Regions from separate parts of the Plantactinospora sp. CNZ320 genome, predicted to be linked through region 2. Evidence: riboswitches for the same ligand, from Rfam matches in the RefSeq annotation. Region 2 holds a riboswitch; the other holds the start of a gene.
The links. A riboswitch is a leader RNA that binds a small molecule or an ion and turns the genes downstream of it on or off. The one in region 2 is predicted to bind thiamine pyrophosphate.
Positions count from the first base shown of each region.

Region 1: it holds a riboswitch for thiamine pyrophosphate, as region 2 does, so the genes downstream of both, thiE (thiamine phosphate synthase) here and CLT71_RS14225 (ECF transporter S component) in region 2, are expected to answer to the same signal.

Region 1 is NZ_PJMP01000001.1:4,057,398-4,072,445, reverse strand. It holds gene CLT71_RS17885 (glycosyltransferase family protein) at 1-1,032, opposite strand, end outside; gene CLT71_RS17880 (glycosyltransferase family 2 protein) at 1,029-2,015, opposite strand; gene CLT71_RS17875 (aldo/keto reductase) at 2,268-3,215, shown strand; gene CLT71_RS17870 (DUF559 domain-containing protein) at 3,454-4,284, opposite strand; TPP riboswitch at 4,648-4,758, shown strand; partial or broken gene thiE (thiamine phosphate synthase) at 4,753-5,376, shown strand; partial or broken gene thiO (glycine oxidase ThiO) at 5,583-6,713, shown strand; gene thiS (sulfur carrier protein ThiS) at 6,857-7,057, shown strand; gene CLT71_RS17850 (thiazole synthase) at 7,063-7,902, shown strand; gene CLT71_RS17845 (thiamine phosphate synthase) at 7,974-8,627, shown strand; gene thiD (bifunctional hydroxymethylpyrimidine kinase/phosphomethylpyrimidine kinase) at 8,624-9,559, shown strand; gene thiC (phosphomethylpyrimidine synthase ThiC) at 9,556-11,148, shown strand; gene CLT71_RS38070 (hypothetical protein) at 11,184-13,565, opposite strand; gene CLT71_RS17825 (ABC transporter ATP-binding protein) at 13,698-14,507, opposite strand; gene CLT71_RS17820 (ABC transporter substrate-binding protein) at 14,618-15,048, opposite strand, start outside.
Region 2 is NZ_PJMP01000001.1:3,244,366-3,259,413, reverse strand. It holds gene CLT71_RS14250 (isoprenyl transferase) at 1-625, shown strand, start outside; gene CLT71_RS14245 (hypothetical protein) at 1,020-1,277, shown strand; gene CLT71_RS14240 (serine/threonine-protein kinase) at 1,566-3,506, shown strand; gene CLT71_RS14235 (CbiQ family ECF transporter T component) at 3,592-4,392, opposite strand; gene CLT71_RS14230 (ABC transporter ATP-binding protein) at 4,389-5,849, opposite strand; gene CLT71_RS14225 (ECF transporter S component) at 5,922-6,512, opposite strand; TPP riboswitch at 6,590-6,697, opposite strand; gene CLT71_RS14220 (SIS domain-containing protein) at 6,829-7,578, shown strand; gene CLT71_RS14215 (DUF6328 family protein) at 7,718-8,227, shown strand; gene CLT71_RS14210 (RNA polymerase sigma factor) at 8,619-9,209, shown strand; gene CLT71_RS14205 (bifunctional diguanylate cyclase/phosphodiesterase) at 9,206-11,173, shown strand; gene CLT71_RS14200 (hypothetical protein) at 11,283-11,921, shown strand; gene CLT71_RS14195 (serine hydrolase) at 11,914-12,843, shown strand; gene CLT71_RS14190 (acyl-CoA dehydrogenase family protein) at 13,367-15,048, shown strand, end outside.

The sequences.
Region 1 (15,048 bases), 810 kb from region 2:
GCGGAGGAACTGCCGCACGGTGAAGCCGCCACCGGTACTGCGCAGCTCGGCCTGCCCGCCGAGCATCGCCATCCCGGTCACCCCGACCACGTAGCCCAGGCTGATCGCGACCCCGGTCAGCATGCTCGCGCCGACCAGTACCGTCACCCGGTCGACCCGACGGGCCGCCAGCAGCCACAGCCCGAGTACGGCGGCGAACCCGACTCCGGGCCAGGAGACCAGGGTGGTGAGCAGCGCGGCGACACAGGCTCCGGCGACGAGCCGGCGGGAGGGATCCGGGCGGGCGCGCAGCCGCACCACCAGGGCGGAGAGGGCCAGGATCGGCCCGAGGTCGAACATCAGCGGGCTGTAGATCCAGTAGAACGGGGTGGCCACCGTCAGGCCGAGCGCCAGCAGGGTGGCCGACCAGCGCAGCCCGAGGCCGCGCAGCAGTGCGGTGCCGGCCGGGACGATCAGCAGGGCCAACAGGTACGCCGGCAGCCACACCTGGTATTCACCGTCCCCCGGCAGCAGGCCGGTCAGCGCGGTGAGCAGGTTGAGCAGCGGCGGGTGATGCGCGTACGGCGTCGAGGCGTAGGGCAGCCAGTCGGCACCGAAGTGCGAGCCGAGGATGCCCTGTTCCTGGAGGTTCCGCAGGTGCAGTGCGTACCGGCCGATGATCCGGCCCAGGTGGTTGTCGCCGAACGGCATGCTGAGCAGTGGAAACCAGGTGAGCGCGACGATCCCGGTGATCGCGGCGACACCGACCCGGCCGAGCCGCTCGATCCGATCCGGGCCCGGTTGCGCCGGTTCGTCGACCGGCCCGTTCGAGTCTCCGGCCGACGGCACCGGCCCGCTCTCTCGTACCCGGGCGACCCTGCCCCGGACCCGTAGCCCGGCGCCCCGGACCCGCAGCCCGACACCGCCGCCCCGCAGCCCGACACCGCCGAGCCGCAGTCCGACGCCGCGGACCCGTAGTCCGACACCGCGGACCCGTAGTCCGACGTCTCGGGTCGGGAGCGGCGCGGCGGCGGTCGGCGCCGCTTCGTTCACGATCGGTTTCCGGGCGGCCAGTCGATTCTGGACCGCACGATGAGGTCGGCGAGCAGCGCCACCGCGCCGATGATCAGGCCGGCGCAGAGCAGCAGCACCGTGTTGGTGGCGATCCGGACCGGGTGCGCGACCAGGTCGTAGACGACCTTTCCGGAGCCGACGGCGAGCAGCAGCAACGACGGCGGCATCAGCACCTTGAGCGGGTTGAAGTACATCACCATCCGGAGGACCTGGAGAAGGTACCGGTAGGCGTCCCGGACGAAGTGGAACTTCGACGAGCCCGACCGGCGGGCGTAGGAGATCGGCACGTAGTGCACGTCATGCTGGTTGTGCAGGAACGCCATCGTGATCGTGGTGACGCAGGAGAATCCCGGCGGAAGCAGCCGGAGATAGGGGAGCGACACGTCCCGGCGGAAGGCCCGCAGCCCGGAGTTGAGGTCGGGAATCCGGGTGCCGGCCAGCCGCTCGGCTATCTTGCGGATGAGCCACTTCGCGGGTACCCGGAGGAACTTGTGGCTGCCCTGCTCGCTCGTACGGGCGCCGACGACCTGGTCGACGTGCGGATCCCGGAGCAGCAGCCGGACGAACTCGGGAATCCGCTCGTTCGGATAGGTCATGTCCGCGTCGGTCCACACCACGATGGCGCCACGCGCCTGTTCGGTACCGATCCGGCGGGCGGTGCCGGAACCGCCGTTGCGATGGAACGCCAGCAGCCGGAGCCGGGGAAAGCGGCCGGTCGCCCCGCGCAGGATCTCCAGTGTGTCGTCGGTGGAGGCGTCGTCGATCGCCAGCAATTCGTAATTGAGACCGCTGGCGTCCATTGCGGAACAGATGCGCTCGATTTCCGTCAGCACGTGCGCCTGCTCGTTATAGCAGGGAAGGACGACCGTCACCTCGACAGGTGCGTTGCTCTCCCTGCTGACCTGCGTGGGGACGACCGACGTCTCCGAGCCGGGCCGGTCGAATCGGCCGTTCACCGCCATGTGAACCCGCCTTTCGACACCTCGTGCGGCGACCGTGAACGGCACGGGGTATTCGCAGAGGTCGCCGTATCCGTGCCCACGATATAGCAGTTTTCGGCGTACGCGCGCGACGCGCCAGCGCGCCAGTTGATTTCACGTACGTGAATCGTCGTCGAATTATTTTCTCGAATGGCGTCCCCTGGCCGGGTGAGCGGACTCCGGTGCGGAGTGTCCGGCCCGGGGCGACGGCATAGGGTTGATCTCGTGACTGAGATGACCTACCGCCGGTTGGGCGACTCCGGGCTCGTGGTGTCCGTCGTGGGAGTCGGCTGCAACAACTTCGGCCGCAAGCTCGACTCCGCCGGGACCCGGGCCGTGGTCGACGCTGCCCTCGACGCCGGCATCAACCTCTTCGACACCGCCGACATCTACGGCGAGCCGCACGGCGGGTCGGAGGAGCAGCTCGGCGCGGCGCTGCGCGGACGGCGGGACGACGTCGTGCTGGCGTCCAAGTTCGGCATGAGCATGTCCGGGATGAACGGGCCGGACCACGGCGCCCGTGGTGCCCGGCGCTACGTCATCCGGGCGGTCGAGGCGTCCCTGCGCCGGCTCGGCACCGACCACATCGACCTCTACCAGATGCACGAACCCGATCCGGGTACGCCGATCGAGGAGACCCTGCGCGCGCTCGACGACCTGGTCCGGGCCGGCAAGGTCCGCTACCTCGGCAACTCCAACTTCAGCGGCTGGCAGATCGCGGACGCGGCCTGGACGGCGCGTACCCGGGGCTACCCGCCCTTCGTCAGCGCGCAGAACGAGTACAGCCTGCTGAACCGGAGTGTGGAGGCCGAGGTCGTGCCGGCCGCGCAGCACTTCGGGCTCGGCCTGCTGCCGTTCTTTCCGCTCGCCGACGGGCTGCTCACCGGCAAGTACAAGCGGGGCGCCCAGCCACCCTCGGACAGCCGGCTCGCCGGCACGAGCCCGAGGTACGCCGCCCGGCTCGCCTCCGCCCCCTGGGACACCATCGAGGCACTGGAGAAGTACGCCGCCGAGCGCGGCCGTTCCCTGCTGGACGTGGCGATCGGTGGCCTGGCCGCCCAGCCGGCGGTGACCTCGGTGATCGCCGGTGCCACCACTCCCGACCAGGTACGCGCCAACGCCAACGCCGGCACCTGGCAGCCCACCGCCGACGACCTCACCGCGCTGCGCGCCCTCCTCTGAGCCCGGCTCCCACCGCCACCGGCCGTCGGCCCATCGCCACCGTTACCAGCCCATCGCCATCGCCACCGGCCTATCGCCACCGTCACCGGCCCATCGGCCACAGCCGACCACTGTCACCGACCACCAACCACCGGCCGCTGCTGTGGCCAGGCCGCTGCGGCTGGCCGCCGCCGATAGGTGATCGATGTCGGTATGTGGCCGGTGTCGACCTGGGCGTTAGAGGCGTTACCCGGCAGGGTTAAGGCATCTCGCGTCCAGGTGTGTGGAGGCGTTCCCGGACGGCCTGGGTCACCTGGGCGACGACTCGGGCAGGGCGCCGCAGGACGTCGTCGGCGGTGAAGCGGAGCACGATCCAGCCAGCGGCTCGCAGGTCGTTCAACCGGGCGACATCCTGGCGAAAGTGTGTCCGCTCCCGGTGGTGGTCGCCCTCGTATTCGAGGGCGATGCGCAGCCGGGGATAGGCGAGGTCCACCCGGCCGACGAACCGCCCCCGGGCGTCGTGCACGTCGTGCTGCGCCGTCGGCCTCGGCAGGCCGGCGTCGACGAGTAGCAGCCGGAGGCGGGTCTCCATCGGTGACTCGCTGAGCGGTTCTGCCAGGCCGAGGACCTCACGCAGCAGTGGTACGCCGGGCCACCCGGGCCGCGCGGTGAGGTACTCGGTGAGCCCGGTGGACTTCACCAACCGGCGGTTCAGCAGTGCGTCCACCGCCACCACCGCCTCGGTGCGCGGCGGCTTCCGCCCCAGGTCGAACGCGGTACGCAGCGGCGTGGTGATCGGCAGCCCGCCGAACCGGGTCACGTCGTCGGGCGAGAGTTTCGCGAGCGTGTAGCGAACCCGCGGCCGAGGTCGAGGTCGGGTGACACCGGGTACCAGCACAGTGACCGGAGCGTCGCGGGGGAGTAGGTGGACGCCCCACAGGTGCGCGGCGCTCAGGCCGCCGATCGCCGCGCCCCGGGGCAACGTGAGGGCGACCGCGTCGCACCACATCCGGTGGTCGTCCGCCCGGTAACCGTCGCGGTGCACATAGACGTCGGGAAGCAGCCGGTGCCATGCCGCCCCGCGCAACATGCTCCGGGTGATGAGCCCTGCGGAGACGGCTGCCCTGGCCGAGAACGGCAGGAACGCTAATCGGGCGGGTACCAGGGGAGGACGGGACATCGGGTCAGCCTGCCGCAGCCCTCACCGCTGCACTGCCCCGTCCACCAGCAACACCATCGCAGAACAGCACACACATCACCTCGCGGCGCCCTGCCTTCGACCTGGACACCAGAGGCGTTACCCGGTCCCGTTGACGCCTCTGGTGTCCAGGTCAGTGCGGGAGAGCGTTCGGGTGGTGTCCAGAGGCGAGCCTCGGTAAGTGGTGGAGTGCTGACAGTGTGCGATGTGTCACGGCTCTTTACGGATTCGTGACCGGCCGCGTACTCTCGCCGACAAGTAACCCACGGGAGCCCGGTGGACCGGGCTGAGAGGGGGGCTGTCGAGCCCCCGACCGTCGAACCTGATCCGGGTAATGCCGGCGCAGGGAGGAGCGTTGCCGTGCCATCCATCGGACGACTTCACCTCATCACCGACACCCGACCCGGCCGGGACCCGCTCGCGGTCCTCGACGCGGCCCTCTCGGTCGCTGGCCCCGAACTGGTCGTACAGGTCCGGGTCTCCGACGACACCGACGACCGGACGGCGTACGAGCTGACCGCCGAGGTGGCCCGCCGGTGTACCGCCGCCGGGGCGTCCTGCCTGGTCAACGACCGGCTACACCTCGCACTCGCCGTCGGGGCGGCCGGCGGGCACGTCGGCGCCCGGGACCTGCCGGTCGACGCCGCCCGCCGGGTGCTCGGCCCGGACGCCGTGCTCGGCGCGACCGCCCGGGACCCGGAAACGGGTGCGGCAGCGGTCGCGGCCGGCGCCAGCTACCTCGGCGTCGGCCCGTGTCACGCCACCTCCACAAAGGACGGGCTCCCCGCACCGATCGGCCCGGAGGGGATCCGCCGGGTCGTCGCCGCTGTGCCGGTACCGGTGATCGCGATCGGCGGGATCACCGCCGACCGGGTACCCGCACTGCTGGCCGCCGGGGCGTACGGGGTGGCTGTGGTGGGTGCCGTCTCCGGGGCCGCCGACCCGGCCCGGGCCACCGCCGAACTCCTCGCCGCCCTCCGCACCGATCCGCCCCCATCCGATCCGGGACGGGAAACATCGCCGGGGTGGGACCCCCGGCGTGGTTCCCCGCACTCCGGTCCGGGCGTGGGGGCGGGAGCGGGAGGATGGTAGGCGCCGGCCGGGAGGTGGTCGGTAACGGCGGCCGCAACGGCAACGGCAATGGCGACGGCGACGGCGACGCCGACGGCAACGGCAACGGCGACCGGAGGGTGGTCGGCGGCGACGGTGCGGTGGATGTCGCGGTGGTGGGCGCCGGCCCGATCGGGCTCGCCGTCGCCTGGCGCTGCGCCACCCGGGGTATGCGGGTCGACGTCTACGACGCCGCACCCGGCTCGGGCGCCTCCGACGTCGCGGCCGGAATGCTCGCCCCGGTCGCCGAGAGCTACTTCGGTGAGCGGGTACTGACCGGACTGCTTGTGGAGTCCGCCGCCCGCTGGCCGGCCTTCGCCGCCGAACTCACCGAAGCGACCGGCCTGGACCTCGGCTACCGGACCGAGGGGACACTCACCGTCGCGCTCACCTCCGACGACCTGGCCGAGGCGGAGCGGCTCTGGGCGTACCAGCGGAAACTGGGACTGCCGGTGACCCCGCTGCGGCCGGCGGAGCTGCGGGACCGCGAACCGCTGCTGGCCACCCGGCTGCGCGGCGGCGCCTTCGCCGCGAGCGACCACCAGGTCGACCCGCGTCGCCTGGTCACCGCGCTGCGGGTCGCCGCCGAACGCGCCGGAGTGACGGTGCTGTCCCGCTCGGTCCGGGACCTCGCCGAGTTGGACGCGGCGGCGACGGTCGTCGCTGCCGGCTGCGGCACGGCCGCGCTGACCGGCCTGCCGGTCCGGCCGGTGAAGGGACAGATCCTGCGGCTGCGGGCCCCCGGCGGAGCCCCGCCCGGCTTCCGGCACGTGATTCGGGGACACGCCGACGGCCGGCACGTCTACCTGGTACCCCGGACCGACGGCGAGGTGGTGGTCGGCGCCACCGTGGAGGAGCGGTCCGACCTCGGTGTCACCGCCGGAGCCGTACTCGACCTGCTCCGCGCCGCCACCGACCTGCTTCCGGAACTGGCCGAGTACGAGCTGGTCGAGGCCCGGTCCGGGCTGCGCCCCGGTACGCCGGACAACGCACCGCTGCTCGGACCGCTGCCGGACCGGCCCGAGGTGGTGGTCGCGGCGGGGCACTTCCGGCACGGCATCGTGCTCACCCCGCTCACCGCCGACCTGGTCGCCGACCTGCTCGCCACCGGCGTACCAGATCCGGCGCTCGCGCCGCTCTCGCCGGCCCGGTTCGCCGACCCGGCCGCGTCGGGGCCGACCGGAGTCGGGCGTGCGGCGCCAGCGGGTGCGGACGCGGTTGTCGCCGACCCGGTCCGGTCAGGACCGACCGGAGTCGGGCGTGCGGCGCCTGCGGGTGCGGACGCGGTGGACGGGACGGTGGCCGGCGGGGAGCCGGGGCCGGACGACGGAACGAGCAGGGTGGGGAGGACGCGGTGGAGCTGACCGTGAACGGAGTCGAGGAGCGGCTGCCCGCCGGGCTGACCGTGGCGGAGCTGGTGCAGCGGATCACCAGCGCACACCGGGGCGTGGCGGTCGCGGTCAACGGCGAGGTGGTGCCGCGCGGCGGCTGGCCGGCCCGGCAGCTCCGGGACGGCGACCGGGTCGAGGTGCTGACCGCGGCGCAGGGCGGGTGACCGCGATGTCGTTCGAAGTCCCCGCACCCGATCCCGGATTCGATCCCCGATTCGGTCCCGAGTCCGAGCCCGAGCCCGGATTCGTGCTCGCCGGGGAGAAGTTCGGCTCCCGACTGATCCTCGGCACCGGCGGGGCGACCAGCCCGTACGTGCTGGAGCAGACGGTCCGGGCCAGCGGCAGTGAACTGGTCACCGTCTCGCTGCGCCGGATCGACAGCAACGCCACCATGGGCGGCGGAGTGCTGGAGGTGCTCGGCCGGTGCGGCGTACGGCTGCTGCCGAACACCGCCGGTTGCCGTACCGCTGCCGAGGCGGTCACCGTGGCGCAGCTCGCCCGCGACGCGTTCGAGACGTCGTGGGTCAAGCTGGAGGTGATCGGTGACGAACGGACCCTGCTGCCCGACGCGGTCGAGTTGGTCACCGCCGCCGAGCGGCTGGTCGCCGACGGGTTCACGGTGCTGCCGTACGTCACCGACGACCCGGTACTGGCCCGCCGGATGCAGGATCTCGGCTGTGCCGCGGTGATGCCGGCGGGTGCGCCGATCGGTTCCGGGCTGGGCATCAACAACCCGCACAACCTGCGACTGCTGCGGCAGAACGTGGACGTACCGGTGATCCTGGACGCGGGTGTCGGTACCGCCTCGGACGCGGCGCTGGCGATGGAACTCGGCTGTGACGCGGTGATGCTGGCCAGCGCGGTCACCCGGGCGGCCGACCCGGTACGGATGGCCACCGCCATGCGGTTCGCCATCGAGGCGGGACGGCTGGCCGCCGGTGCGGGACGGATTCCCCGGCGCTTCCACGCGCTGGCGTCCACCCCGGACGAGGGGCGGCCGGAGCTGTGACCGGCCCGCGAGCCGTTGCGGCAGTGACGCCGGCAGTGACGCTGGCAGTGACGCCGACAGGGACGCTGGCAGTGACGTCACCGGTGCGGGGGATCGTGCTGGTCACCGACCGCTGGCAGGCGAACCGGCCGCTCGACGAGGTGGTCCGGGCCGCGGTCGACGGCGGTGCCCGGTGGGTACTGCTCCGGGAGCGGGACCTGCCCCGGCCGGAGCGGCTCGAACTGGCCCGTCGGTTGCGGGGGATCCTCGCGGCGGTGCACGGCACCCTGCTGGTCGCCGGGCCGGACCCACTCGACGGCGACGCGGTGCACCTGCCGGCCGCTGGCCCGTATCCGCCACCGGCGCTGCCGCTGGTCGGCCGCTCGTGCCACGACACCGCCGAGCTGGGGCGGCTCTGCACAGAGGACTACGTGACCCTCTCGCCGGTATACCCGAGCCCGTCCAAGCCCGGATACGGCCCACCACTCGGTCCGGAGGGCCTGGCGGAACTGGTCGCCCGCAGCCCGGTACCGGTGGTCGCGCTCGGCGGCATCGGTACCCCCGGGCAGGTCGACGCCTGCCTGGCGGCCGGCGCGGCCGGGGTGGCGGTGATGGGCGCGGTGATGCGCTCGGACGACCCGACCCGGCTGGTCAGCGACCTCTGCGCGGCCGTCGAGGCGCGGACCGGTGCGTCGGCCCCGGAGGACCCGATCCCGGGTGTGTCGGGCTCGGGGTGGGCGCGGTGACCCCGCCGGTGGTGCTGACCGTGGCCGGCTCGGACTCCGGAGCGGGCGCGGGCATCCAGGCCGACCTGAAGGTCTTCGCCGCGCTCGGGGTCTACGGCACGTCGGTGCTCACCGCGGTCACCGCACAGAACACCCACGAGGTACGTGCCGTCCTCCCGATCTCCGCCGCGATGGTGCGTGCGCAGCTCGACGCGTTGGCCGAGGACCTGCCGCCGCTGGCGGTGAAGACCGGGATGCTCGGCGACGCGGAGGTCGCCGCCGCGGTGGCCGAGGCCGCCCGGGCAGGGCTGCTGCCCGATCTGGTGGTCGACCCGGTGCTCGTCTCGACCAGCGGAGCCCGGCTCGGCGTGGTCGGGGCGATCGAACGGCTGCTGCCGTACGCCCTGGTGGCGACGCCGAACCGGGCGGAGGCGGCGGCGATCCTCGGCCGTACCGTCTCCGGTCCCGACGAGATGGCGCAGGCGGCCCGGGACCTGGCCGCCGGCGGCCCCCGGTACGTGGTGGTGACCGGCGGCGACAGCGACGACTCGGGGCTCGCCACCGGCGGCGGCGAGGCGTTCGGCGGGGCGGTCGACGCGCTCTGGACCGGCGTCGAGGTCCGGCTGTTGCGTGGCCCGTGGGTGCCGACCCGGAACACCCACGGCACCGGCTGTTCGTTCTCGGCCGCGATCGCCGCCCGGCTGGCGCTCGGCGACCAGGTGCCGGAGGCGGTGGCCTTCGCCAAGGAGTACGTCACCCGCGCGCTGCTCGGTGCCCGGAACTGGTCGCTGGGGCGCGGTCACGGGCCGCTGGACCACTTCAGCGCATCCGTGACGGCGGCGGGCGACAGGTCCGGCCCGTCCAGCGGATCCGGCCTGCCCAGCGGGTCTGATCCATCCAGCGGGTTCGGTTCATCCAGCGGGTTCGGTTCCAGTACAGGGAGGTTGTCATGAACGCTCGCCGCAAGGTGTACGTGACCGGGGCGCGTCCGGACGTCCGGGTGCCGTTCGCCGAGGTGGAGCTGGCCGGTGACGAACCGCCGGTACGGCTCTACGACACCTCCGGTCCCGGTTCGGACCCCGCCGAAGGGCTGCCGCCGCTGCGCGGGGCGTGGATCGCGGAGCGGGGCGACGTGGCCCCGGTACGCGGTGCCGGTACCCCGCTGGCCGGTCGGGACGGTGCCCGGCCCACCCAACTGGAATACGCCCGGGCCGGAATCGTCACCCCCGAGATGGAGTTCGTGGCGATCCGGGAGGGGATGCCGGCCGAGGTCGTCCGGGAGGAGATCGCGGCCGGCCGGGCGGTACTGCCACTGAACGTGAACCACCCGGAGTGCGAACCGGCGATCATCGGCAAGCGCTTCCTGGTGAAGGTCAACGCCAACATCGGCACCTCGGCGGTCACCTCGTCGATCGCCGAGGAGGTGGAGAAGCTCACCTGGGCCACCCGGTGGGGCGCGGACACCGTGATGGACCTCTCCACCGGCAAGCGGATCCACGAGACCCGGGAAGCGATCATCCGCAACTCCCCGGTGCCGATCGGCACCGTACCGATCTATCAGGCCCTGGAGAAGGTCGGCGGCGACCCGGTGAAACTGAGCTGGGACGTCTTCCGGGAAACCGTGATCGAGCAGGCCGAGCAGGGCGTCGACTACATGACCGTGCACGCCGGGGTACGCCTCGGTTACGTGCCACTGGCGGTCGACCGGGTCACCGGGATCGTCTCCCGGGGCGGCTCGATCATGGCGGCCTGGTGCCTGGCACACCACCAGGAGAACTTCCTCTACACCAACTTCGCCGAACTCTGCGAGATCCTCGCCCGTTACGACGTCACGTTCTCGCTCGGCGACGGGCTGCGACCCGGCTCGATCGCGGACGCGAACGACGAGGCGCAGTTCGCCGAGCTGCGTACCCTGGGGGAGCTGACCTCGGTCGCCTGGGAGCACGGCGTACAGGTGATGATCGAGGGGCCGGGCCACGTGCCGATGCACAAGATCAAGGAGAACGTGGACCTCCAGCAGGAGCTGTGCCACGAGGCGCCGTTCTACACCCTCGGTCCGCTCACCACGGACATCGCCCCGGCGTACGACCACATCACCTCGGCGATCGGCGCCGCGATGATCGGCATGTTCGGTACCGCCATGCTCTGCTACGTCACCCCGAAGGAACACCTCGGGCTGCCGGACCGCGACGACGTCAAGGCGGGGGTGATCGCGTACAAGATCGCGGCACACGCGGCCGACCTGGCCAAGGGGCACCCCGGGGCGCAGGCGTGGGACGACGCGCTGTCGAAGGCGCGGTTCGAGTTCCGCTGGGAGGACCAGTTCAACCTGTCGCTGGATCCGGAGACCGCCCGGGCGTACCACGACGCCACCCTGCCGGCGACACCAGCCAAGACGGCGCACTTCTGCTCCATGTGCGGCCCGAAGTTCTGCTCGATGAAGATCACCCAGGAACTGAAGGAGTACGCGGCACAGGGCATGCAGGAGAAGTCGACCGAGTTCCTGGCCTCGGGCGGCAAGGTGTACCTGCCACTGGCCTGACCACCTGCGCCCACCACCGGTCGACCGGGGAGCAGTCAGTCGGCGTGGTGACGGCCGGTCGAGCGCAGGGATCGCCGTACGCTGCGGTCCAGCCCGAGGTCGTCGCCGTTCGGGTCGGGCTCGCTGAGCCCGCTCACCCAGTCGACGTACTCCTCGTCGCGGGCCGGGACCGGTTCCTCCGTACGGTTACGGCCCTTCGCCTCCCGTTGCTTCGACTCGCCCCTGCCCGGCTTCGACTCGCCGCTGTCCTGTTTCGGGTCGCCCTTGCCGGTCTCACCGGTGCCGGTCTGCTCGGAGTCGGCACTGCCCCGGTTGCGCCGGAACAGGCCGCGACGAATCCGTCCCGTCGGCCGCTCCGCGTCTTCGGTGCCGGACTCGGACTCGGACTCGGACTCGGGCTGGGGCTGAGGCTGGGGATGGGGATGGGGATGGGGATGGGGATGGGCGGTGATTTCCGGGGCGGGGGCGACCGGCAGCGGGGTTCCGGGATCCGGCGTCGTCTGGACCGGGGTGTTCCCGGAGACCACCGGAATGGGCGGGAGCCGGTCGGCACGGGGACGGATTACCGGTGCGAAGGCGTCCCAGACGTCGTCGCTACGGGCTGGCGACGCGGGTGCGGAGGCAGAGGTTGCCGCCCGTGGCGACGGTGGTATCGGTGGCGGTGTCCTGGCAGGTGGCTCCGGTGGTGCCGCGGCTGCTGACGTCGGTGTCGGCGGTGCGACTGGCGCTGGCGGTGTCGTGGCAGGCGCTGGCGGTGTCGGTGTGCTCGGCGGTGTGGTGGTCGGCCAGAAGTCTTCGGTACGCAGCCGACGGGCACCGGACCAACCGGCCGAGGGCTCGGCATCGGCCGAAGCGGCACTCGATCCAGCACCGGCCCGACCAGGCGGCTCCGTGTTGCTCCACTGACCGCTTTCGGACACGGTCGGGGCCGGCGAACCGTACCGCTCGGTGGGGGCGGAGTCCTCCGTCGAGGCGCGCGGGCTCGGGATGCCTCTGCCGATGTCGAACGACCAGTTCCCGGTACTCGGTGGCTGCTCCCGGTAGGGCTCCGTCGGCTCGCCGTACGTTCGCCCACCGGCTGCCGCCGGACCAGGCGTCCAGGTACCGGTCGGTGTGGTGCCCGTGCCGGTGCCGGTGTCAGCGGTCGGGCGTTCGGGGTGCGGGATGTCCAACCGCCAACTCGGTGTGCTCCCGGCGGTGCCGCTCGGCGTGTTCACCGTCGGGATGCTATCGGTCGGCGCATCGTCGTCGTCGTTGGCACCCGCCGTCCCGCCGCCACCGCTACCTGCTGCTGCCGTCCCGCCCCCGTCGCCACCGACAGTCGCTGTCCCAGTGCTTCCGGTAGCTGCCATCCCAGTGCTTCCGGCAGTTGCCGTCCCAGCGGTGCCGATTCCCGCTGTCGCCGTCCCAGCGGTGCCGCCTTCGGGCGCCGTCGTGCCGGCGGAGCCGCCGAGCCCTGCGGCTCCGACCGAATCACCCGCGCCAGCCTGCGCCGCGACGCCTGTGGCCTGCGTCGGGTCGCCTGTGGCCTGCGTCGGGTCGCCTGTTGCCGGCGTGGAGGCGGGCGTGGTCAGCGGCCAGCGGGCCCACGCCGCGAGCGCCGAGCCCAGTGCACCGGCACCGACGGCGGTCAGCGCGCCCCAGTACGGTGCGGCCTGGTAGGCGTCGGCGGAGTCGCCTCGGCCGGCGACGACGTACGCCAGGGCGAGCATCGCCGGTCCCGCCACCCCGCAGCTGGCGACCACCGGCGTCGGCAGTTCGCGCCGCCGGGCCAGGGCGCCGGTGAGCGCGCCCGCGATCAGGGCCAGCGCCGGCATGGTGACCACGGCCAGCCGCTGGCTGGAGCCGGCGCCGAGCCAGCTCGGGTCGACGCCACCGAGCCGGACGGCGGGGAGCGGATCGCTGGGGCCGAGCGAGGGCAGTACGGAGAGCACGGCGAGGAACCAGACCGCGCCGGTCACCGCCCCGATGTTCCAGACCACCGGACGCTGGCTGAGCGCGGCCAGGGCGGCGACGAACCCCACCCCGGCACCGATCACGGCGGCCACTCCGGTCAGGCTCACCGGGTCTGCCGATGCGACCTGCGCCGCCCGGGCGGGCTGCATGGAGAGCGGGGCCACCGCGAGCGCGCCGAGGGCGGCCAGCGCGGAGACTGCCGCTCGGGTGCCGAGGGTGCTGGGCAGGGCGTACCGGCGGGCGAGCCGGTCCGCCACCAGCGCGCCGGCCACGGCTGCCACCATGGCGAACCAGCCGACCCAGCCGAGCTGGGCGGGCCAGTGGTTAACCGTGGCGCCCTCGAAACCACGGTTGAAGCGGACGAGGCCGAGGCCGTACGCGATCCCCAGCTGGCCGGCGCCGCTGACGATCCCGACGAGGAGTGCGGCGAGCAGCACCCTGCCCCAGGTCCGGTAGGCCATGCCGGGCACGTTACGCACTCGTCTGGCCGGCCCGCCACCCTGGGCCGGGACGTCGGGACGCCGTCGAGGGGCGCCCCGACCGGCTGTAACTCCCCGCTGACTGTCGGGTCAGCAGGCCTGCTGACCGTCGGGTCAGTGCGGTTTGTCTGCCTGGCCGCTACCGCTCAGTGCCAGACCAGGGCCGTTCTCGGGGTGGTCGAGCAGGAGTTCGTGCAGTTCCGCGCTGGCCCGGGCGACGTCCTCGAAGTGCGCGTTGCGGCCCAGCGAGCGGGGACGCGGGATGTTGATGTCGAGTACCTTGCGGATCTGCCCGGGGCGCGGGCTGAGTACGACGACCCGGTCGGCGAGCAGCACCGCCTCGTCGATCGAGTGGGTGACGAAGACGATCGTCGCCGAGTGTTCCATGTGAATCCGCTGGAGCTCGACCGACAGCTCCTCCCTGGTCAGCGCGTCCAGCGCGGAGAACGGCTCGTCCATCAGCAGCACCTTCGGCTGCTGGATCAGTGCCCGGCACAGCGACACCCGCTGTTGCATGCCGCCGGACAACTCGTGCGGAAGCCGCTTCTCGAACTCGCTGAGCCCGACCATCGACAGCAGTTCGCGGGCCCGGTCGCGGTGTGCGGCCTTGCTCCAGCCGAAGATCTCGGTGGGCAGCATGACGTTGTCGAGGACCGACCGCCAGGGCAGCAGCGCCGGGCGCTGGAAGACCATGGCGATGTCCCGCCGTGGCCGGGTGACCACCTCGTCCGCCACCCGGATCTCGCCCTCGGTCACCGGCAGCAGGCCGGCGACCAGCCGCAACAGTGTGGACTTGCCACAGCCGGAGCGGCCCACCACGGCGAGGAACTCGCCCTCGGCGACGTCGAGGTCGATGCCCCGCAGCGCCTCAACGGAACCGGACCGACCACCGAAGGTCCGGGAAACTCCGGAGAGTCGGATCATCGCTTTTGCCACCTCATTCGACAGGTCGACAGTGTCGACAGGCTATCCCGGACGCCTTCCGGCGGCGAGGACTCGTTCCGCGCCGCCGGTCCGCGTCGTCGATCGCCGGCTCAGCCGGCCAGCCGCCATCGGCCACCACGGGCCACCAGCAGGCTCAACGCCTGGGGCATCAGCCCCGAGTGGTTCTCCGGCGTCATCCGGATCGGGCCGGAGAGGCCGTCGGTCTCGGCGGTCTCCAGCAGGCTGCGGATGCGTGCCCGGTCCGGCTCCTCGCCGCCGCCGGCCCGTATCGCCGCGTCGACGATGAGTTGCAGCGCGTCGGCCGCGAACGAGGAGTACCCGTAGTAGCCGCCGAACCGGGCGGTGTAGTCCCGGAACCACTTCTTGCTGGCCGCCTTGGCCGGGGTGGTCGCGATCACGTCGTCGATCACCATGGTCTGGGTGAAGACCATTGTGGTCTTCTCCGCGGCGGTGCCGCTGTTGCCGATGAAGAGGTCGCCGGCGGCCACCGCGTCGAAGAAGACGTGACCCTTGAAGCCCT
Region 2 (15,048 bases):
CGACACCATCGAGGGCGCGATCGAACTCGGCATCCCCTATCTGTCGGCGTACGCCTTCTCGACGGAGAACTGGCGGCGCTCGCCGGACGAGGTGCGCTTCCTGATGGGCTTCAACCGGGACGTGATCCGGCGCCGCCGGGACCAGTTGGTGGAGCTCGGGGTCCGGGTGGTCTGGTCCGGGCGGGCCGGCCGGCTCTGGAAGAGCGTCATCTCGGAGTTGCAGACGGCCGAGGAGATGTCCCGGGGCAACTCGACGCTGACCCTCCAGTTCTGCGTCAACTACGGCGGGCAGGCCGAGATCGCCGACGCCGCCGCCGCGATCGCCCGGGACGTCGCCGCCGGCAAGGTGGACCCCAGCAAGGTCAACGAGAAAATGATCTCGCGGTACCTCTATCACCCCGAGGTGCCACCCGTCGACATGTTCCTCCGGCCCTCCGGTGAACAGCGGATCTCCAACTTCCTGCTCTGGCAGAGCGCGTACGCCGAACTGGTCTACCTGGACACCCTCTGGCCGGACTTCGACCGCCGCCACCTCTGGTACGCCTGCGAGCTGTACGCGCAGCGGGACCGCAGATTCGGCGGTGCCCTGCCCAACCCGGTCGCCCCCGGACCGGCACACGCCTGACCAGCACACGCCTGACCAGCACACGCCTGACCGGCGGCCGACTGATCGTCGCCCCGGCAGCCGGCTCTCGGCGGCCGACTGATCGTCGCCCCGGCAGCGGGCTCTCGGCGGCGGGTTCGACCTCCTGCGGAAAATACGGGTGCGCTTGGGGCGCCGGCCGGGTATGGTTCGGGCATGCGGTACTGATGCCCCTTCATCCGAGCCAACCCGCCCGCCTGTTCTGCGCGGCGCGGGTGCGAGCGCTCCGGGCGTCCGTGCCGTTCCGCCTTTTCTGGCGGCGACCCGCCACCTGTGCCGGTGGCACCTCCGCGAACGGACTCCCGGGAATCCCAATCCCGCGCGCCGCTGCCGCTGCGCAAAGCAGGGCGGTCCCGACCAGGAGGAGAGACACCATATGCCTGCCAAGCGAAAGTCCAGGAAGACCACCGGCTCGGCCGGAAACGGCGGCTCGCCCGCCCGGCTCGGCCGGCCAGCGGACGACTCGATCGAACTCGCCGCCCCGATCGTGCTGCCGGATGACAGCTCCCCGGCACCTCATCGACCGGCGGCACCGAAGGCGGGGCCGGTGATCCGCAACGGCGGCGGCCCGACCGGTGTCGGACGTGGACGGGGTTCCGCCTCGTCCCGCCAGTACGCCTTCCGGCGCAGCTGAGCCGCGACACGGATCCGCAGGGTACGGCGCCGGGCCAATCCGCCCGGCGCCGTACCGCCCTGACCGGTGAAACCCGCCGCCGCCGCTCGCCGTCCCGTTCACGGGGCCCGGGGAAACCCGCCGTCGCCGCTCGCCGTTCCGTTCACGGGGCCTCGGGGAAACCCGCCGCCGTCGGTCGGCCCGCACATCGTGACTTCCGCCCGGCCTCCCGGTTGAGCTGATCCGGTGTGATACTTACTCGACTTCCGGTGACGGGGTGGCTGGTCCGCGGGGCGGTGGAGGGTCGGGATGACGGGCGAGGTCGCCGGGGCACAACCGCTCCGACCCACCGATCCGCGCCAACTCGGCCCGTGTGAACTGGTCGGCCGGCTCGGCGAGGGCGGCATGGGCACCGTCTACCTGGCCCGGTTGTCCGACGGCCGGACGGTGGCGGTCAAGGTGATCCGGCCGGATCTGGCGCACGACGCCGAGTTCCGGCGCCGGTTCCGGGGCGAGGTGAAACGGGCCCGCCAGGTGCCACCGTTCTGCACCGCGGAAGTGCTCGACGCCGACCCCGACCACGACCCGCCCTATCTGGTCGTCGAGTACGTCGACGGCCCCAGCCTGTCCACAGTGGTCGCCGACCGGGGCCCGCTCACCCCGGGCAACCTCTACGGGCTCGCGGTCGGGATGGCGACCGCGCTGACCGCGATCCACGGTGCCGGAGTGATCCACCGCGATCTCAAGCCGAGCAACGTGCTGCTGCCACCCGGCAGTCCAAAAGTGATCGACTTCGGGATCGCCCGCGCGATGCACGGCACCGCTGCCGGTACCCGGACCGACCAGGTGATCGGCACTGTGGCGTACATGGCGCCGGAACGGCTCGAGTCGGTGACCAAGGGAGTACTCACGCCGGCCGCAGACGTCTTCGCCTGGGGCGCCGTGGTGGCGTACGCCGGCACCGGGCGTACCCCGTTCGCCGCCGAGACGCCGGCCGCGACAGCGGTACGGATCATGACCGAGGAGCCCGATCTCGACGGGTTGACCGGACCCCTGCGCGAACTCGTCGAACTGGCACTGGCCAAGGAGCCGCACCGCCGGCCGAACGCCCGTGACCTGCTGGACCGGCTGCTGGCCGGCGGGCCGGGCCGGACCGGTCAGGTCGTCGAGACGCTCGCCGGGCAGTCGGACCTGCTGGCCGCCGCCGAGCGGGCGCAGGCCGTCACCGACCAGCGCCCGCTCGCCGAGACAGCGCCTGTCGGGCACACGTCGGCCGGATCCGGTACGGCGAGCCCGCCCGGCGCCCCGGACCGGTTCGCCGGGAGCCCGTACGGGCTGGTCGCGCGGGAGGCCCCACTGCCGGTCAGCGCCGGTACGCCCGGTCCGGGAGCCGCCGTCGGGCCGCCCGACGCGGTCCAGACCGGGCAGCCGGCAACTCCCGCCGCACCGGCCCGCAGCGGGGGCGGCCGGTGGGCGACGCTCGCCAGCGCACTCTTCGCGCTCGTGGGACTGCTGGGTGCGGCGGTCACCGTCGGCTACGCCAGCGGGATGCTGCCACCGGGTACGAAGCGGCCCGGAGCCGACCAGGCGGCATCGGGTCCACTGGCCAACGCCGGACCCGGTGCCACGATCGGCGGTCCGACCGGGCCAGCGGGTTCCACGCCGACCGCCGGCCAGTCCGGGGCACCGCCGTCCGGCCAGGTGGTGGTCACCGATCCGCTGACCGAAGCGGGTCTCTGGTCGCCGAGGACGGACCAGCGGCACCGGGTCGGCTGTGAGTTCGACGACGGACTGGTGGTCTCCAAGCAGAGCGACGGGCCGTACCGGTGCCCGGGGCCGCAGAAGATCTGGGCCGACGTACGGGCCGAGGTCGACGTCGTACTGGTCGAGCCGGACAGTTGTGCCGGGATCTGGTTCCGGTTCACCGACGCGCAGGGCGGGTACGTGCTGCGGGTCTGCGCCGACGGGTACCACCTGATGCGGCACGGACCCGACGCCGCGGTCGAGGTCGGCGACTTCCCCTTCCCGCCGGATCTGCCGACGAACGGCCGAATCCGGGTCGGCGTGGTCGCCGACGGTGCGGACCTTCGCTTCTATCAGGACGGTCGGCAGGTCGGCGCGGCCCGGGACGACGCACCGGTGGCCGGTCGGGTGGTGCTCGGCATCTTCTCCGATCCGATTTCCGACCCGGGCCGGGAACCGTCCTACCGGGTCGCGTTCGGCGACATCGAGATCGCCACCCTGGACTGACCGGGCCCCCGCCCGACCGGGCAGTCTCGCCGGCTCCGGGCAGTCTCACCAGCCCTGGGCCGCCGAGCGGGCCCAGGTAGCCGGGTCAGCCGACCAGCGGCCGGAAGGTGCCGAGCACGACGCTGACCGCGAGCGCTCCGCCGGCCAGCGTCGCGGCCCCGGCGACCAGGGCGGCGTCGGCGGCGGTGAACCGCTGCCGACGGGCCGACGTCCGCGGCGAGCCCGAGTCGAAGCCACGGGCGTCCATCGCAGTGGCCAGCCGGGTACCCCGGCGGATCGCCCCGACCAGCAGGGCGAACGCGGTCGAGCCGAACAGCCGCAGCCGGGCCAGCGGATTCCGGCCGGCGTCGACACCCCGGGCCCGCCGGGCCAGGCTCAGCATCCGCCACTCCAGGGCGAGCAGCGGTACCAGCCGGAACGCGGCCAGCGCCCCGATCGCGAACCGGGGCGGCGCCTTGGTGTTCTGGATCAGGGCGTCGGTCAGGTCGGTCGGGTCGGTGGTGGCGAAGACCAGTACCCCGGGCAGCGCCACCGCGATCACCCGCAGCGCCATGCCCAGCGCGGTGGCCAGCACCCCTGTGGTGACCTCCACCGGCCCGGCCCGCCACAGCAGGTCGCCGGTCCGCTCGGCGGCGAAGAGCACCAGGGTGCAGAGGATGCCGAGGGCGCTGAGCAGCAGCGGCCAGGCCCGCCGGGCCAGTGCGGCGTACCGGACGCCGAAGAGTGGCACCACGGCGAGTTCGAAGGCGATCGCCACCGCCGGGGCCACCGGATCGACGGTGGCGATCAGCGCCACGGAGACGACCATCGCGGCGGCCACCTTCGCCACCGGGTTACGCCGGGCCAGCGGCGCGTCGGGGGCGGCGATCGGCTGGTACGGGATCACCGGGGCCGCCCCGCCGCCCGGGTCTGCCCCGACTCCGTCGCCCCGTCACCGCCGAGCCGGATCGTCCGGTCGGCGAGCGCGACGACGAAGTCGACGTCGTGGGTGACGGTGACGATGCCGTGCCCGCCGTCGCGCAGCCCGGCGAGCAGTTCGACCAGTTCGAGCCAGGTACGCCGGTCCTGGCCGAAGGTCGGCTCGTCGAGTACGAGCAGCCGGGGCGCGGTGGCCAGCGCGGTGGCCACGCTCAGCCGCCGCGCCTGCCCACCGGAGAGGGTGTACGGGTTGGCCGCCGCCAACCGGTCCAGCCGGAGCCGGCCCAGCAGTTCCTCGACCACCGAGCGGACCGCGGATTCGGGCTGACCGGTCCGGCGTGGCCCGAGCGCCAGCTCCTCGAAGACGGTACTGCGGACGAACTGGTGCTCCGGATCCTGGAAGACCGAGCCGATCCGGCCGGCCAGCACCGGTGCCCGCCACCGGTGCGGTGCGGTGCCGGCGTGCCGGCCGGCCAGTGCCTCGGTCGCCGCCAGCCGGCCGGTACCGGGCCGGAGCAGCCCGCCGAGCAGCAGCGCCAGGGTGGACTTTCCGGCACCGTTGCGGCCGAGCACGGCGAGCGTCTCGCCGGCGCGTACCCGAAGGTCGGTGTCGGCCAGCCGGGGCGGCAGGCCGAGCCGGTCAGCGGTGAGCAACACCTCGCCGGGGCCGGACGTGGCCCGGCGCGGTGCCGGCGGCGGCCCCGGCACCCAGACCCCGGCGGCGGCCAGTGCCGCGCCGTGCGCCGCGAAGACCTGCTCCGGCGGCCCGTCGGCGCGTACCCCGCCACCTGGTTCGAGTACCACCACCCGGTCCACCAGCGGCAGCGCCTCCGAGACCCGGTGCTCGACCAGGACCAGCGTGGTGTCGTCGTCGACCGCCGCCCGGACCGCGTCGCGGACCAACTCGGCGCCGCCCGGATCCAGGTTGGCGGTCGGCTCGTCGAGCAGCAGCAGTCCGGGCCGTAGCGCCAGCACTCCGGCCAGGGCGAGCCGCTGCTGCTCGCCGCCGGAGAGCGCGGCGGTGGACCGGTCCAGGCCGTACGGGAAGCCGACCCGGTGCAACGCCTCGGTGACCCGGGGCCAGATCTCCGTCGCCGGTACCCCGCGATTTTCCAGGCCGAACGCCACGTCGTCGCCGGCCCGGGCCATCACGAGCTGGGTCTGCGGGTCCTGGAAGACGATGCCGACCCGCTCCCGGGCCTTGCGCGGATCGAGCCCGTCGATCTCGACGGTGCCCTCCTGCTCGCCGGAGTCCTCGGCGAGCAGTCCGGCCAGTGCCGCCAGCAGGGTGCTCTTGCCGGCCCCGGAGGAGCCGAGCAGGAGTACCCGCTCGCCGTGCCCGATCCGCAGGTCGACGTCGCGGACCGCGAAGGCCCGCCGGCCCGCGTGCCGCCAGCCGAAACCGCGCAGCCGCACCTCACTCATGCCGGCACTCCGCTGCGCTGCGTGCCGTCATGAGGCTCGTCCACCCTGAGCTGGCTGATTCGCTCGCTCCGCTCACACCGCGGTGCGATCTCGACCGGCCGGGAACCGGTCCAGCACGCCGGTCTGGGCCAGGGCGCGGGTGAGCGCCCAGCCGCCGGCACCGGCGATCACCGCCGAGCTGAGCACGGTGAAGAGAAAGACCGGTAGCCGGAACGAGTCGAAGTCGTACTCGGAGTAGTAGCGGATCTGGTCGAAGATCGCGGCGGCGAGACCGGCCAGCAGCCCGGAGCCGACCGCCACCGGCAGCCGGAACGAGCGGTACCCGACGGCGAGGAACGCCAGCTCGGCGCCGACGCCCTGGGCGAGCCCCTGGAGGATCGCGACGGTGCCCCACTGGCTGCCGAGCAGCACCGAGACGAAGGCGGCGAGGAACTCGCAGTAGAGTGCCGCACCCGGCTTGCGGATCACCAGGCCGCCGAGCACTCCGGGTACCAGCCAGATGCCGTAGATGACCGCCTGGGCGGGCGGGAAGAAGGTGAAGGCGCCCTCGGTGGCGCCCCAGACCAGGTTCCAGGCCCAGAAGATGACCCCAAACGCGACCGCGATGACCGAGGCGACGACGATGTCGACGGTGCGCCATCTGGTGGTGGTGGACGTACTCATGGGCGTGCCTCCCAGTCGCGTGGCGAACCAGGCAAGACGCACGCCGCAACCCGGGACGGCCCCGGACTGCGGCGCGGCTGGAGACTCGACCGAACTCCCTGCGCTGGCATTACCCAGATCAGGTTCGAGGGTCTGCGGGTGTGTCACCCGCACTCTCAGCGCTGTGCGCTCCCCTGTCGGATGTGCTGTTGTTGCGCAGACGGTACACCGGTTGCCGCTGTGTCGACAGCGGTGAACCGGCGGATGTGGCGGCGCCCACGAGGTTGCGGGTTAGGGTGGATGGCTCAGATCAACATCTCGAAGGGACGCGTGCGGCGTGACACTCAGCCCCGAGGGCTATCTCGATGTGGTCACCGAGACGATCGGGCGGGTGGCTGCCGCCGCCCAGGACGGCGTACGCCGGGCGGCCGACCTGGTCACCGACGCGCTGCGGGCCGGTGGGGTGGTGCAGGCGTTCGGTACCGGTCACTCGGAGGCGCTGGCCATGGAGATCGCCGGCCGGGCCGGTGGGCTGGTGCCGACGAACCGGATCGCGCTGCGTGACCTGGTACTGCACGGCGGTGAGCCGGTCGACATCCTCGGACCGACCCTGGAGCGGGATCCGACAGTGGCGCACCGGCTCTACGAGCTGACCCCGATCGATCCCCGGGACGTCTTCGTGATCGCCTCGAACTCCGGGGTGAACGGCACGATCGTCGAGTTCGCGTCGCTGGTGAAGGAACGCGGTCACGGGTTGATCGCGATCACCTCGGAGCAGCACTCGGCACGGGTCGCCTCCCGGCATCCGTCCGGCCGCAAGCTCGGCGACCTGGCCGACGTGGTACTCGACAACGGCGCCCCGTACGGCGACGCGACGCTGCCGCTGCCCGGTGGCGGCGCGGTCGGCGCGGTCTCCTCGATCACCGCCGCGCTGCTCGCCCAGCAGGTCGTGGTGGAGGTGGTACGCCGGTTGGTCGAGGCGGGGGAGACGGCCCCGGTCTACCTCTCGGCGAACATTCCGGACAGCGACGACCACAACAACAGCCTGGAAGCCCGGTACGCCGGCCGGATCCGTCGAGGCAGCTGAATCCGGCGCTTCGACCTCCCGCGCCGCCCGGTTTGGTGCCGGTACCACCTTCCCGTCCGCTGTCGAGCCTTCCTCGCGTTTCACGTGTGGTCGCGCAGGGCACACTGCTGCGAACGTCAGCGAGGGGGAGGTGGCCCAGGTGGCCATGGAGACGGAAAAGCAGCGTTGGCAACGGAACTTCGCCGACCTGCTGCAAGAGCTGCGGGTGGCGCAGACCGGGGTGCAGATTCTGTTCGCCTTTCTGCTCACTCTGCCGTTCAGCAGCGGCTTCCCGCGAGCCACCACGTTCCAGAAGGACACCTACGTCGTCGCGCTGCTGGCGGCGGCGGCGGCCACCGCGTTGATCATCTCGCCGGTCGCCTTCCACCGGGCGCTCTTCCGGCAGGGGCGCAAGCCGGAGCTGGTCCGGTTCGCGCACGCCATGGCCTCCGGCGGGCTGGCGTTCATGCTGATCGCGATGGTCAGCTCGGTGCTGCTGATCACCGACTTCGTACTGCCCCGGCCGGTGGCGTTCGTGCTCAGCGGGTTGACCGCGGTCTGGTTCCTGACCTTCTGGGCCGCGCTGCCGTTCCTGCGCCGCAACTGGGGCGAGGCCGACGATGACGACGACAGCGTGCCGCCCAGCGCCCGCCCCGACGCGGTCGAGTGAGCACGCCACCCGGCAGACCTTTCGTTGTCACTCTCCGCAATCCATACTGGACAGTAGATATTCTCGGCTGATCGGGTTGTCTACAGTGGCAGATCGGTGGAGACGCACCAGCTCATCGCCACATTCTTGATCATTGCCATCTTCGTCTTGGCGGGTCGCCCCCTACACAGAGGCCCTTGACGGAGAGTTATACGCGGAACGACAACTACGGACCGCGAGAGGCGAGGATGAGCGAGGTTCTGGGGGGACTGCCGACCGGTGACCCGGCGGCGGTGCTGGTGGGCCCGATCGGGGGGTTGGGGCCGTTGGTGCGGGACCGCGACGGGTATCGGGTCGCGGTCCCGCGGGGTCCACGTCGGGGTCCACGTCGAACAGACGGGGGCGAGCCGGCATGAGGAGCGGGGACAACGCGGTGGTACGGGCCGAGTCGGCCGCCCGGTTGGGGGACCGGGGCCGGGCCGAGTCCGAGGCCGAGGTGAGCTTCGAGGCGTTCTGCCAGCGGAACTTCGTACTGGTCGAGCGCTTCCTGCTCGCCCGGTGCGCGGACCGGGGACTGGCCGAGGACGCCGTACAGGAGGCGTTCATCACCGCCCGGGACAAGTGGGAGCAGATCCGCGAATACGAGAAGCCGCTGGCCTGGATGTACAAGACCGCCCGGTACAAGCTGCTGGTGCTGCAACGGCGTCGCCGGCAGGACGTGACGGTCAGCCTGGAGGAGGCGCCGTCGGAGCTTCTCGCCGAGCCGGCCGACCCGGCGGAAGCCCGGGAGCTGCTGCGCGGCTGGCTGCCGAGGCTGCCACCCCGGCAGGCCGAGGTCTTCGTGCTGGCGCTGGACGGCTGGTCCGACCACGAGATCGCGGCGATCCTCGGCATCGCGTACAACACGGTGCGGACGTACCGGCAGGCGGCTCGGGCCCGGCTGAAGGAACTCGCCCAGCAGGCGGGCTTCGACGCGCCCTCCGGTGGGAGGGAGCGGGGATGAACCTGGACGACATCCTGTCGTTGGCCTCGGACCAGACGCTCAGCGAACTGGAACGGGCCCGGGCGCGCCGCGCCACCCGCCGGGTGCGGCAGGAGTACCAGCGTGCCGTCTCCGAGGGTCGGGACCTGATCGGCGACATCGAGGTACGGGATCCGCTGACCGCCGACATCGACGAGGCGGCCCGGATCACCCGGGCGGCCCAGTTGGCCAAGCTCGGCACCGTCACCTGGGTCCGGGCCAGCGGTGAGCTGACCTGGTCGGACGAGATGGCCCTGATCCTCGGCTATCCGCCCGGCACGCTGCGGCACTCGGTCGCGGCACTGACCCGGCTGATCCACCCCGACGACGTCGACGGGGTACGCCGGATCGTCGAGTCGGTGTGGCGGGACCGGACCGTACGGGAGACGACCTGCCGGGTGATCCGCCCGGACCGGGTCACCCGGTACGTGCACTGCCACCTCGAATTCGTCGTCGACGCGAAGAACCGGCCGTACGGCATCGTCGCCACCACCCAGGACATCACCGAACTCGAACTCGCCCGACTGGAGCAGGCGCGGCTGGTCCGCCGCCGCGAGACGGTGCAGGCGGAACTGGCCGGCCGGGACCCGGTCACCGGGCTCTTCCACCGGGCGAGGTTCGCCGACGAGATCGACACCGCCCAGCGGGGCGGGCCGGGCGTGCTGCTCGTGGTGGCCGTCGAGCCGGTCGGCCCGTCCGCAGGCCCGTCCGGCGGCCTCGACGCCAGTCCGTCCATCGGCCCGTCCGGCGGGCTCGACGCCGGTCCGGTGGACGGGGCCGGCGGCGGTGCGGACGAGCAGGAGCGGTTGGCGGTGGCGGTCGCCCAGGTCGTCCGCCGGGTCGCCCGTCGCACAGACGTCTGCGGGCTGACCGGTCCGTACGAGTTCGGGGTGCTGATGCAGCGCACCACGCTGAGTTCGGCGACCGCGCTCGCCGAGCAGATCATCGACGGCATCCGGTCACAGTCCTATGTGCTGGGCCGGACCCGGCTGGTCGACGCCTGGGGCGGCCTGGTCCGCTACCAGGGGCGGGACGGCAGCCGGGGCGCCGACCTGATCGTGGACGCGGAGACGGCCTGGCGCCGGGCCCGGGCGACCGGCGTCGACCGGGTCGCCCTGGACCAGCCGGCGGCCGAGGACGAGCGCCGGGAGCTGTGCCGGAGCCGGGTACGGGCCACGGTCGCCGAGAACCGGTTCACCCTCTACACCCAGCCGATCCTCGACCTGCGGCTCAACCAGATCACCCGGCAGGAGATCCTGCTCCGGGTGCTCAACGACGGCGGGCAGGCGCACTCGGCGTCCACGCTGCTCGGCGACGCGGAGCGGCTGGACGAGATCCTGCCGATCGACAGGTGGGTGATCGACCGGACCATCGAACTGATCGCCCGTGGCCCGCGTACCTCGCACTACCAGGTGAACCTCTCCGCGCGCTCGCTCGGCGACCCGTACCTGCTGGAACGGGTACAGCAGCGGCTCCAGCAGTACGACGTCGATCCCGGCCAGCTCACCTTCGAGATCACCGAGACGGCACGGATCGGCAATCTGACCGAGGCGCACAACTTCGCGTACGGGATCCGCCAGCTCGGCTGCCAACTCGCCCTCGACGACTTCGGGTCGGGGCACGTGCCGTTCGCCTTCCTCACCTACTTTCCGGTGGACCTGGTGAAGGTGGGTGGCGAGTTCATCGCCGGCATAACGCACTCGGTGGCGAACCAGGGGATCGTGCGGTCGATCGTCGAGATGTGCGGCGGGTTGGGCATCCGGACCGCGGCCGAGCACGTGGAGGACGAGGCCACCATGAATCTGCTCCGCGACTACGGGGTGGACTTCGCCCAGGGGTACCTGGTCGGCAAGCCCAAGCCGGTGACCAGCCCGACGCGTACGCCGCTCGCGCTCGCCGAACCCGAGGCCGACCCGGAGCGGAAGTTGCGGGCCGCCACCGGATGACCGCGTCCGAGGCGTCCATGCAACATCCCGCCCGCGGCGGTCGTCATTAGGAGGTGTGGAAGCCCGAACAAGGTGGTCACCGGCGGTCGGCAGGCTGGCCGGGACAGCCGTGCTGCTGCCGGTCCTGCTGGCGGTCGCCGGCCTCACCGCCGGCTGTGCCGCCGATCCGGTGTCCCGCCCGTCGGCCGGCCAGGATGCCCGACCGAGCGCGAGCGCCCCGGTGCACCGACCGGCCGCGCTCGACCTCGCCCTGCTCCAGCCGAGCGGCCTGGGCGCGGGATGGCGGCAGAGCCAGCATCCGCCGGAGCCGCCGCCGTGGCCGTGGCTCCAGTCCGACTGCCCGGCGTACCGAGAGCAGGACTATCCCGCCCAGCGGCATCGCAGTGGCGCCGTGCAACGCCGCTACCGGCACGAGCCGTCCGAACTGGTCGCGACGCAGGTGGTCGAGGCGTACGAGCCCGGCTGGGCGGTACGGGCGCTCGACGACGTACGCCGGGTCGTCCAGACCTGCTCCCGGTACGACGCCTACGGCGCCACGGTCTCGTTCACGCTCCTCGACACCGATCTGCCCCCCGCCGAAGCACTTGTGGTGCGGGGACGGATCGAGTCGCCGGGGGCACCGCCCCGGTCCGCGCTGCTGGTGGCGGTACGCCATGGTGACCGGCTCTCGACACTGAACGTACCGGGGCCGGCGGACCGGCGTACCGCGCAGACGGTGGTGCGGAAGCTGGCGGATCTCCTTGCCTAGCCGTCGCGGGCCCAGACGGCGGGAGCTGCTGGTCGCCACCGCCGCCGCCCTGCTCGGCGCGGGTGCGGCCGGCACCGGACTGACGTACCGGTGGACGCGTTCGGCCGGTGCCGGCCCGCAGCCGGGAGCGTCGGCCAGCCCGGCCCGGCCGACGCCGAGCCCGACCCCGGACCACGCGGCGCTGGCCGGTACCCGGATCGAGCGCTACCTGCGCGGAGTCGGCGGCCGGGTCACGCTGGCGGTGCGGGACCGGACCAGCGGCCTGACCGTCACCGCCGGCACCCGGCGGTACCAGACCGCCAGCGTCGTCAAGGTGGACATTCTGGCCGCGTTGCTGCTGCGTCGGCAGGAGCAGGGGCGGGACATGAGCACGAACGAGCGGCGGCTGGCCCGCTCGATGATCGTGGTCAGCGACAACGCGGCGACGAGCAGCCTGTACGCCACCATCGGCTACCGGGCCGGGCTGACCGCCGCGAACAGGGCCCTCGGGCTGCGCCAGACCACAGCGAATTCGAGCTGGGGGATGACCACGACGACCGCGGCCGACCAGCTCCGGCTGCTGACCGTGGTCACCGATCCGGCCGGCCCGCTCGACGAGGACGGCCGGAAGTTCCTGCTCGGGCTGATGGGCCAGGTCGACGAGGAGCAGGACTGGGGGATCACCGCCGCCGCCGGTCCGGCGAGCACCGCCAGCTACGTCAAGAACGGCTGGACGACTGTGGACGCCGACAACGGACTGTGGTTGGCGAACAGCATCGGCCGGATCGTCGAGCCGGGCCGGGACTGGCTGGTCGCGGTCCTCTCCGACCACCACCCGACGCGGCAGAAGGGGATCGCGGCGGTGGAGAAGGCCGCACGGTACGCCCTGACCGAGCTGCGTGCCATCCCGTTGAGCGGTGTGCTGGCCGGTTCCGCCGGTTAGCCGTGTGCCGCTGCTGCCAAACTGCCGAGCCGGTTGCCGTCGCGGAGCAGCCGGACAGACCACGCTCCGCTGGCGACGGCCCCCGCGCCACCCGCCCGGCCGCCGGCCCCGCGCCACCCGCCGGCCCGCATGATCACCTGGACAACAGAGGCGTTACGGGAGAGCCGTAGCGCACTTCATGTCCAGGTGATCACGTGCGTGTGGTGCGGCGTTGGGAGGGTTGTCGGCCGCTTCGGCCAGCAAGGACGGTAAGGGTGCTCGGAGCGCGGGCGCACATGCGGGGCAGCTCGACAGTCTCGCGATCGCACAGTCACCCCTTGACCGGTGGCGGCACCGCCGTCAGCAGCGGCGGCGTGCGGCAGCGGCGATTGCCAGTATCCGCATAATCGGTGCTACCGACGGGTAACAAACCGAGGTAGCGTTGGCGGTACATCGGCCGCAGACGCCAGGAGGTTGCGCGCACCCACCGACTGCGCTGGGCGCGGGCAGCACCTCACCGCCGTACTCGATCGAGGGGGTTGCCGTGACCACGACAGAGCAGAACAGGCCGGCGGCGAGCGGGTCGGACGGAGTCGGGCCGCTGCCCAAGGAGGCCGGACAGGTCTCCGAGCGGGAGGCCCGCCAGGTTGCCGAGGCCGCCCGGGAGACCGAGTGGGGCAAGCCGAGTTTCGGCAAGGAACTCTTCCTCGGCCGGCTCCGGCTCGACCTGATCGACCCGTGGCCACAGCCCGACCCCGAGCGCGCCGCCGAGGCGCAGGAGTTCCTCGGCCGGCTCGACAGCTACGTCCGGTCCGAGGTGGACGGCGCGGCGATCGAGCGGGACGCGCGGATCCCGGACGAGGTCTTCGCCGGGCTGGCCCGGCTCGGCAGCTTCGGCATGAAGATCGACAAGAAGTACGGCGGTCTCGGCCTGAGCAACCTGCACTACTGCCGGGCGTTGGCCCTGGCCGGCTCGGCCAGCCCGGCGATCGGCGCGCTGCTCTCGGCGCACCAGTCGATCGGGGTGCCGCAGCCGCTGAAGATGTTCGGCACCGACGAGCAGAAGCAGCGCTTCCTGCCCCGGCTGGCCGCCGGCGAGGTGTCGGCATTCCTACTGACCGAGCCGGACGTCGGCTCCGACCCGGCCCGGCTGGCCACCACCGCCGAGCCCACCTCCGACGGCACCGGCTACCGGCTCAACGGCGTCAAGCTCTGGGCCACCAACGGCACCGTGGCCTCCCTGCTGGTGGTGATGGCCCGGGTGCCGAAGTCCGAGGGGCGGCGCGGCGGGATCACCGCGTTCGTCGTCGAGGCGGACTCGCCGGGGATCACAGTCGAACGGCGCAACGCCTTCCTCGGGCTGCGCGGCCTGGAGAACAGCCTGACCCGCTTCTCCGACGTCTTCGTACCCGCCGAGAACGTCATCGGCGGCGAGGGACGCGGCCTGAAGATCGCGCTGACCACCCTGAACACCGGCCGGCTCTCGCTGCCGGCGATGTGCGTCGGCGCCGGCAAGTGGTCGCTGAACGTCGCCCGGGAGTGGGCCGCCGAGCGGGTGCAGTGGGGCCGGCCGGTCGGCGGGCACGAGGCGGTGGCGACCAAACTGTCGTTCATCGCCGCCACCACCTACGGCATGGAGACCATGCTCGACCTCTGCTGCCTGCTCGCCGACGACGACCGCAACGACATCCGGATCGAAGCCGCCCTGGTCAAGCTCTACGCCAGCGAGATGGCCTGGAAGATCGCCGACGAGCTGGTGCAGATCCGGGGCGGGCGCGGCTACGAGACCGCCGATTCGCTCACCGCCCGGGGCGAGCGCCCGGCCGCCGTCGAGCAGATTCTCCGCGACCTGCGGATCAACCGGATCTTCGAGGGCTCGACCGAGATCATGCACCTGCTGATCGCCCGGGAGGCGGTCGACGCACACCTCTCGGTGGCCGGCGACATCATCGACCCCGACGCCGAGCTGGGGCAGAAGGTCCGGGCCGGGGCCAGGGCGGGTGCGTTCTACGCCAGGTGGCTGCCGACCCTCGCGGTCGGACGCGGCCAGAACCCCGGCGGGTACGCCGAGTACGGCCACCTCGCCGGGCACCTGCGGCACGTCGAGCGGTCGTCCCGCAAACTGGCCCGGTCCACCTTCCTGGGGATGTCCCGGTGGCAGGGGAAACTGGAGCACAAGCAGGGCTTCCTCGGCCGGATCGTGGACATCGGCGCCGAACTCTTCGC